2 regions of the Mesorhizobium sp. M4A.F.Ca.ET.020.02.1.1 genome follow, and region 2 is predicted to be linked to the other one. Evidence: riboswitches for the same ligand, from Rfam matches in the RefSeq annotation. Region 2 holds a riboswitch; the other holds the start of a gene.
The links. A riboswitch is a leader RNA that binds a small molecule or an ion and turns the genes downstream of it on or off. The one in region 2 is predicted to bind cobalamin.
Positions count from the first base shown of each region.

Region 1: linked by a shared signal. The riboswitch ahead of EN742_RS12075 (aromatic ring-hydroxylating dioxygenase subunit alpha) and the one ahead of EN742_RS12635 (CbtB domain-containing protein) in region 2 are both predicted to bind cobalamin.

Region 1 covers NZ_RZOI01000142.1:3,300-7,744, forward strand. Annotated here, with positions in the region: gene EN742_RS12070 (hybrid-cluster NAD(P)-dependent oxidoreductase) at 1-311, opposite strand, end outside; gene EN742_RS12075 (aromatic ring-hydroxylating dioxygenase subunit alpha) at 389-1,636, opposite strand; cobalamin riboswitch at 1,754-1,957, opposite strand; gene EN742_RS12080 (DUF680 domain-containing protein) at 2,460-2,666, shown strand; gene EN742_RS12085 (DUF680 domain-containing protein) at 2,735-2,944, shown strand; gene EN742_RS12090 (DUF680 domain-containing protein) at 3,026-3,265, shown strand; gene ugpC (sn-glycerol-3-phosphate ABC transporter ATP-binding protein UgpC) at 3,361-4,445, opposite strand, start outside.
Region 2 covers NZ_RZOI01000153.1:2,893-7,337, reverse strand. Annotated here, with positions in the region: gene cobO (cob(I)yrinic acid a,c-diamide adenosyltransferase) at 1-249, opposite strand, end outside; gene cobU (bifunctional adenosylcobinamide kinase/adenosylcobinamide-phosphate guanylyltransferase) at 251-766, opposite strand; gene EN742_RS12640 (CbtA family protein) at 759-1,559, opposite strand; gene EN742_RS12635 (CbtB domain-containing protein) at 1,575-1,754, opposite strand; cobalamin riboswitch at 1,791-1,985, opposite strand; gene EN742_RS12630 (gamma-glutamylcyclotransferase) at 2,050-2,742, opposite strand; gene EN742_RS12625 (aromatic ring-hydroxylating dioxygenase subunit alpha) at 2,875-4,053, shown strand; gene EN742_RS12620 (DUF1624 domain-containing protein) at 4,270-4,445, shown strand, end outside.

The DNA of each region.
Region 1 (4,445 bases), on a different contig from region 2:
TTGAGATTGTCGAACATCCAGCGCGTGCCGATGCTGCCGGCCTGCGCCTTCACCGTCACCGCGATCGAAAACGGCCGCGAGGGCGATGAGGACAGCGTGTAGGTGCGCATCAGCGGTCCGTCGGCGACCGGCAGTTCCAGCGTCACGAACTGGCCGGGCTTGTAGCGGAACCAGGTCTGGTTGTCGGAGCGGAAGGTGAAGGTCTTGACGTCCGGCGCCTCGTCGCTGACGCCGATCACCTCCAGCACCTGCAGCCGGTCGTTCCAGGGCGCCATCTCGTCGAGATGGCGATAGAGGGCGAGATCGGTCATCGCGTTCATCCCTTGGTCCTTTTCATTCTGCACATGTCGTGATGCCAAAACCGCTCAACACTTTTGGGCGCCATGTGCTAGGCAACACTGCGCAGCGTCGGCTGGCCGCCTTCGGCAAGGCGCGGGCCGATGAAGCCGGCGTACCATTCGACGAACTGGATGACGCCGCCCTCATGCTGCTCCGAATAGGGGCCGGGCTCATAGGCCGGCGACAGAATGCCGAAAGCGTTTTCCTCGACGATGCGGCGATCCTGGTCGTTGGTCTCGGTCCAGACATGGGTGAGTTCGGCAAGATCGTAATCGACGCCTTCCACCGCATCCTTGTGGACCAGCCATTTCGTCGTCACCGCGGTTTCGGTGGCGCTGATCGGCAGCACCCGGAAGGTGACGGCATGGTCGATCAGGATATGGTTCCAGGTCGTCGGATAGTGGTAATGCATCAACGTGCCGATGCGGTCCGCCGAGACGCTCGTGGATAGGTTCTTCCTCACCGCGCGCTTGCCGCTCATCGTATAGCTGACGGCATCGCGCAAGAGCGGCGCGCGGGTGGCGCGATACTGACCGGCGGGGTCGATGCGGAACTTGCTCGGCAGGCCCGCCGCCTCGCATTTCGCCCAATGCGCCTGCATCTCGGGATCGCTTTCGGCACCATGTACGCCGGTCACGGTCGGCGCCTCGGGAAAGGTCTTGCAGAGTTCGGGATGATTGCCGGCGCAGTGGTAGCACTCGCGGTTGTTTTCCCAGACCAGCTTCCAGTTGCCCTTCTCAACGATGGTCGATTCGAAAGCGACCTTCGCTTCGCTCAATCGATGCGGCAGGAGATAGGGTTCGATCATGGCGCGCATCGGCGCGAAATCGGCTGGCTGTTTCGCCAGGCAGATGAAGATGTAGCCGCCGACGCTCTCGCAGGTGACCGGCTTCAGGCCGAACTGGCTCTTGTCGAAGCCATCCGCCATCTGGCGGGCGAACAGCAGCCTGCCGTCGAGTTCGTAGGTCCATTGATGATAGGGGCAGACGAGCTTCGCCGCGGTGCCCTTCTCGGCGTTGCAGACGCGGCTGCCGCGATGGCGGCAGGAATTATGGAAGGCGTTGATCCTGCCTTGCTGGTCGCGGACCAGGACCACCGGATAATCGCCGATCTGCGCGGTGATGTAGCTGCCCGGCTTCGGCAATTCGCAATCGTGGCCGATGAACAGCCAGTCGCGATACCAGATTAGTTCCATGTCGAGCTTGAAGTAATCCGGGTCGGTGTAGAAAGGCTGTTCGAGCGAAAAGCCCTGCCTGCGGTTATGCAGGTGCCTCAGCATGTCGTTGCGCGCATCCATGTCCTGTCCCTCGCGTCGGTCGCATCAAGGACTGAACTGGTGGTGATGGAGAGGAACGGCGGCCACCGGCAGGGCCAGGCGCGCGCCATCCGCCTCTTGACCGCCCACCGCGATCAGTCGAGCCTAGAAATCTGGGGCTGGTTTCCGGGCTCTGGAGTGCCCTTGCGGGCGGGCGCGACACCTTCCCAGGCCAGATGGCCCAGTGGTCTCCCGTCGCGACTTGAACTCCACCACCGTTGCGGGGGCAGCGCCGGAATTTGACCGGCTTCCCAATTCTCCGTCCCGTCGTCACGGGTCGGCACCTGAGATGGCCTGATCTAATCACTAAGGCCGGCGGACCGTCGGTACGAAAACGACATCGCATCCGTGCGGGCGCGACACGCGTTTCGGGTTCGCGGCACGCTGGCGCCGAATTGCCGTCCTCGGGGGCGATCCGAATCGCGCGCTGGAAACGCCTTCATATCGACCGCTGACCGGGTCTGAATTGGTTAACAGTATAGAAAAGTGACCATTAGGAGATTCTAAAATCGAACCGAACGGTTCGTTTCTGTTGACAATGCGTGCAGGACGGTGTGAACGCAGATCTTCCAAATCGTCAACTGGGTCGATGGTCCATTCGGATAACATATTGATATTGCTTTACAATACAATACGTGTGGGAGGCCGTGGCACAATTTCAAGGTGCAGAGCCATGGTCCAGGCGAAACAACTTCGTGATTGGAAACCGGGAAGGGGCTCTCCCACATCGGGGCTGTCCGAACGACGCGCTTTCCTCCCAAGACACGCCGCTAGACGGACGGAAAAATATACTGGAGTACTAAAAATGAAAAAGATTGTTCTTACTGCCGCCGCCCTTCTGGCCATTTCCGGCAGCGCCTTTGCTGGTGGCAGCGACCACTACGGTTCGAACGGTGCCAATCAGCCCGCCGCTGCCGTCGACAGCTCGTACACGGCTTCGGTCAAGAAGTCGGAACCGGTCGCTCAGACGCCGGCACAGGGCTCGGACCGCAACCTGTTCGGCAACAACTAACACACGATCCCTGACCGCGGTGGGCGATGCCCGCCGCTCGGGATCCTCAGAAATTCAGGAACACTAAGATGAAGAAAATCATCCTTGCCACCGCAGCCCTCCTGGCCATCTCGGGCGGCGCTTTCGCAGCCGGCAGCGACCACTTCGGTTCTGACGGTGCCAACCAGCCGGCCACCGCGGTCGACAGCTCGTACACGGCTTCGATCAAGCAGTCGCAGCCGGCCGCCGAGAAGCCCGCCAACCAGGGCAGCGACCGCAACCTCTTCGGCAACAACTAGGCCGATCCGGACCACGCTCCAACGGAAGATGGACGCGGCGGACAGGCTCGCCGCTCCGATGCAGATTCAGGAGTACCAGAAATGAAGAAGATTGCTCTTACCGCCGCCGCACTTTTGATCGCCGCCGGCAGCGCCTATGCCCGCAATGACAATGTTGGCGGGACTGACATTAATCAGCGGCCGGCCGCCGCCGGCGTCGACACCACCCAGACGTCTTCGACGCGCGACACCAGCTCGCCGGTCTACAAGCTGCTAAACTCGTCGGGCGACGTTGAGAAGTCCGCCCCTCAGGGCAGCGATCGCAACCTGTTCGGCCGCTAACAGCCGGACAGAGCCGCCCATTCCGGTTCCACCGGCTGGCTGAATACCAGAGCGGCGGGCAGTGCCCGCCGCTCTTGTTTTGTCCAACGTGAAGTTCAGGCCGCCTTCGCTGCCGCCATGTGCAGCGTGAAGGAGTGGCCGTCCGCATCGAAGATGTGCAGGTCGCCGGCATCGGCGTTGAGCCGCAGCACAGCACCTCGCTTGACCTCGACATTGCCCGGCAGTTTCGTCACCAGCGGCAGGTCGGCGCGGCCGATGTCGACATAGACGAGTTGGACCTCGCCAAGCTGCTCGACATAGTCCACCGTTCCCTCGAACAGATACTCCGTGCCGGTAGCGATCGCCAGGTCTTCCGGCCGCACGCCGAAACTTACCGCCGCGCCATTCGCCGAGGCAGGGGTCGCGATCGGAACCGTCGCCTTGCGGCCGCCGACATGGCTGATGATGGTCGGATCGCCGGCCTTTTCGATCTTCGCCGGCAGAATGTTCATGGCCGGCGAGCCGATGAACTGGGCGACGAACAGATTGCCGGGCCGCTTATAGAGCTCCATCGGCGTGCCGACCTGCTCGATGCGGCCTTCCTTCAGCACCACGATCCGATCGGCCAGCGTCATCGCCTCGACCTGATCGTGGGTGACGTAGATCATCGTGGTGTTCGGCATTGATTCCTTCAGCTTGGCGATCTCGATGCGGGTGGCGACGCGAAGTGCCGCGTCGAGATTGGACAGCGGCTCGTCGAACAGGAACACTTTCGGATTGCGCACGATGGCGCGGCCAATGGCAACGCGCTGGCGCTGGCCACCCGACATCGCCTTGGGCAGCCGGTCGAGATATTTGGTCAACTGCAGGATCTCGGCCGCCTGCCGCACCCGCTTGTCGATCTCGGCCTTGCTTTCCTTGCCGATCTTCATCGAGAAGGCCATGTTGTCGTAGACGGTCATGTGCGGATAGAGTGCGTAGGACTGGAACACCATGGCGATGCCGCGTTTCGACGGCGGCACGTCGTTGACTACCTCGCCAGCGATCTTGAGCTCGCCCGACGTGATCTCCTCCAGCCCGGCGATGGACCTCAGCAAGGTCGACTTGCCGCAACCGGACGGGCCGACGAAGACGATGAACTCGCCCGACTTAATGTCGAGGTCGATGCCATGCAGGATGTTGAGATTGCCGTATGATTTCT
Region 2 (4,445 bases):
AAAGGCGTCCTTCTCGCCGGTCTGCCATTTGCCCTTGATGAACTGGACGACGCCGACACGCTTGCCGTAGCCGAGCATCCTGAGCGCCAGCCCGAAGGCGGCCGTAGTCTTGCCCTTGCCCGGTCCGGTGTTGACGATCAGCAGTCCCTTCTCGATCGTCTTTGCCGCCACCTCGGCGTCCTGAACAGCCTTGCGCTTGGCCATCTTGGCGCGATGGCGCTCGGCATCCTTGTCATCAGTCTCGGTCATCTCACTTCACTTTCAGCGGCAGACCGGCCACCATCAGCAGCACCGTATCGGCGACGGCGGCGACCTGCTGGTTGAGCCGGCCGGCGGCATCGCGAAACCGCCTCGCCAGCGCATTGTCGGGCACGATGCCCAGGCCAACCTCGTTGGACACCACGAACCACGGCCCGCGCGGCCGCGATAGAACATCCACAAGCCGCCGGCATTCCGCATCGAGGTCGCGCTCGGCCAGCATATGATTGGTCAGCCACAGAGTCAGGCAGTCGATCAAGACGGGTTCGTGGTCAGGCAGCGCCTCGATCGCGGCGGCAAGATCGAGCGGCGCGTCGACCGTCGCCCAGCCCTCGCCGCGACGCGCCCGATGCAGCGCGATGCGCTCGCGCATCTCATCGTCATAGGCTTCCGCGGTGGCGATGTAAGCCCATGGCGAGGGACTCGCCGTCACCAGGGTTTCGGCATGCGCCCTCTTGCCGGAGCGCGCACCGCCGATGATGAAGGTCAGTCCCCTGCGATCAGGCAAAGCTGTCGCGCAGGCTGGTGGCCGTGCCGGTGAAGCGGCCGCGCACCACGCCGACGGCGGCACCCAGCACCAGCCAGAACACCAGATCGGTGAGTGTCACGGCGACCACGAACTGGTGATGCAGGCCTTCGGGAATCGGCGTCTTGAAGCTTTCCGGCTGCGGCGCGCCGACGATGTGCGGCGCGACGATCAGGGCTACGGCCAGGATCGCCAGCGGCAGCGATTTGCGGAAGGCGATCAGGCCGAGTCCGGCGGCGGTCGCGACCGCTGTCGCCGTCCACCAGATCTGGCGCGGCAGGAGTTCGGCCGCCGGCATCGCCGGCAGTTCCGGCGGCAGGCCGAGGCCGGGGGCCAGGGTGAACACGGCAAAGCCGGCGAGCCCCCAGAACACGCCCTGGCGCCAGCTGCCGATGCCGCCGGCGAATTCCGAAACCGCGACCAGGATCAGCGCGAAGCCGATGCCGGTGACGATGTTGGCGACGACGTTGAAGGCGAAACGCTCGAAGCCGTCGGCCGGTGCCCAGCCCTCGTCTTCCGCTGGCGCGGCCGCTTCGGCCGGAGCCGGCGCCACGGAACTCATGGCATTTCCGGCCGGAGCGGCGGAGCTCATGGCGTTGCCGGTCTCGGCAGGCGCCGCGGCATGATCATGATGATGGCCGCCGCCGGCCTGTTCGTAGACTTCGGCCTTGAGGATCAGCGGCACGGTTGCATAGGCCTGCAGGCAAGCGAGAACAACGCCGGCCACGAGCCCTGCGATCGCCGCGATGAACACGACGTTGCGAAACAGGTTCATGATGTCAGGCCCTTGTCAGTGGCAGGGAAAGGCCATCGAGTGGCGGTAGTCGTGAGCGGCATTGTGGACGGCATCGAGATGCGAGAAGCCGACAAAGCCGACGACGAAAATGCCGAGCAACGCGGCCATGGCCAGCTGCATGAAGCGCGACTGCGAGGAGACGGAGGTGCCGAGGGAGACGGAAGCGGTCGTCATGTCTTGTCCTTTCGCCCTCCACCCGAGGGCATAGAATTCAACGTTTCTGTCGCCGGCAGGTCTCCTGGCTCGCGGATCAGCGCCCTTCCCCACCTTCCCGAGGAATTTCCTCAGTGGTCTTGGAGAGGACTACCGCACACAGTTGCGGGGGCAGCCACGGCATTGGACGAATTCGCCCTCACCGCATTCCCTCTTGGCTCCAAAAACGGAACCGACGACGGCAGGACTATAGGCAGAATCGTCGCGCCCGGCAAACCAAATTCCGGCGGCCACCAGCGCAAATGCGCCACCGGGCCTAGCTGTCCGACGCGGCAATTCGTTCAGCAACCAGATGCTGCAGCCGCCACAGATGGCTGTCATGGATGCCGCGCTGCTCCAGGTTCTTCACCGTGTTGTAAAGATAGTCTGCGCCCGATCCCCAGTGCCCGCAGGACGTCGCCAGCCTTTCGACCACCTCTTTTTCCTCAAGCGGGCCGGCATAGGTTGTGCCCTTGCGGTTGATGACGAAGGCCAGCGCCCGCAACGTGCCACCATCGCTCGAAAGGTTGAGCAGGCGCGGATGGTAGCTGGTCGGCTTCAGCGTCACCTCGCGCCGCAAGACCTTGTCGAGCTGCTGGCGCCGGTCGGCATCGCCAAGCCTGAAGGCGACGCCCTTGCACTGCCCGCCCCGGTCCAGCGCCATCATCAGGCCAGGCTGCTCCCTGGTGCCGCGCCAGCGCGTCATCTTCATGCAGAAGGATCTGTGCCAGCCGCGCGCGACCGCTACCCGCTCTTCGACATGGTCGATCTCGGGCTTCCAGATCAGCGACCCGTAGCCGAACAGCCAGAGCGGCTCGCTGCCAGGCAGCTCAGCCTCCAGCGTGTCCAGCATCGCATCATAGTCGGCATCGTCCAGATGCATCGCGTTGGGATCAGGCCCGCTGTCCTCGACGACGCGAAAGCAGCGCGCGACCAGCTCCTCGGTGAGCGACATTGTCCTTGGCGGCATGAACTGTCCCTGGGCACCCGACTTGTGAAGCGCCGACCTTAGGGGCGGCGATTGCGTGCCACAATGGCCACGGCGCGAGCGATTGACAAACATCCTGCCCGGGTGTCGGCTGGACCATTCAGGGAGCCGCCTATGCAGCCCAAACCGAGCGACGACCTCTACACCGGCCTGACCAGGCTTGCGCCGACGCTGCCGTCGTCGGCCTATTGGGATGCCGGGGCCCACGGTCGTGACCTCGACGCGATCTGGTACAAAAGCTGGCTGCTGGTCTGCCGTGAGGCCGATCTTGCCCAGCCGCTGGCTTTCAGGACATTCCGCGTCGGCACGCAGGAGATCGTGGTGCTGCGCGACGAGGCCGGCGAATTGCGCGCCTTCCACAACACCTGCCGGCATCGCGGCTCGCAGCTTTGCCAGGAGAGCGAGGGAAGGCTGAAGGCCAGGCTGCTGACCTGCCCCTACCACGCCTGGTCCTATTCGCTGCGCGGCGATCTCGTGCGCGTGCCGTCGAAGTCGCTGCCCGAAGGCTTCGACAAGGCAGACTACCCGCTCTATGGCGTGGCGCTGTCGGTGTGGCGCGGCTTCGTCTTCATCAACCTCGCCGAAGATGCCGCCGGCTCGGCGGAAGCTTCGTTCGACAGAGCTTCCGGCAATCTCGCCAACTGGCCGCTGGAGACGCTGGTCACCGGCCATGCGCTGCGCAAGGTCATGAACTGCAACTGGAAGATCTTCTGGGAGAATTTCAACGAGTGCCTGCATTGCCCTGGCGTCCACAAGGACCTGTCGCGGCTGGTGCCGATGTATGGCCGTGGCCTGATGACGAGGCACGACGATCCAGAATGGGCGCGCCACGCCGACAATGACGCGCCGGAATATTCCGGCGGCCTCCGAGCCGGCGCCGAGACCTGGTCGCGCGACGGCCGCGCGCACGGCCCGGTGTTTGCCGGCCTGACGCCGGCCGAATGCGCCGCCGGCCAGACCTACGCCACAAGCCTGCCGTCGATGTTCATCGTCGGCCATGTCGACTATGTGCGCACCGTGCGGCTTGTGCCGCTCGGCCCCGAGCAGACGGAACTGTCAGCCGAATGGCTGTTCCCGGCCGAAGCGCTCGCCTCGCCGGAAGCCGACATCGACAACATCGTCGCCTTTGGCAGGCAGGTGCTGGAAGAGGACGCGGCGATCTGCGAGGTCAACCAGAAGGGCCTGCGTTCGATGCGCCACGAGGCCGGTGTGCTGATGCCGGAGGAGTACGACCTGCACCGTTTCCACGAATGGGTGCGCGCGCGGCATCAGGCATTTTCGCCCAAACCCTAGAGCGACTTCGGCAGATGCCGCCAGGTGACAAAGCCACGGCCGCCGCCGGCAGCCCGCGCGCGTGGCGAACGCTGAACCCAGGCTCACGGCCGGCCCTCGAACCGCTCGAAAGAAAACGGCGGGCAGCTTGATACCAGGCGACAGAGGTCCCGCCTTCTTTTGTCTGGCTGAACCATGATAGTCGTTTGGTATCACTGAATCGGAATGCGAGACACGATGAGCCTTCAATCGCCGGCCGAACCTGTTCAGGACACGCCGAAGCAAGGACGCATCGTCGCCATCGACATCGTGCGCGGCTTGGCCCTGCTGGCCATGGCGAGCTACCATTTCACCTGGGACCTCGAGAATTTCGGCTATGCCGATCCCGGCCTCACCGCCTTCGGCTGGTGGAA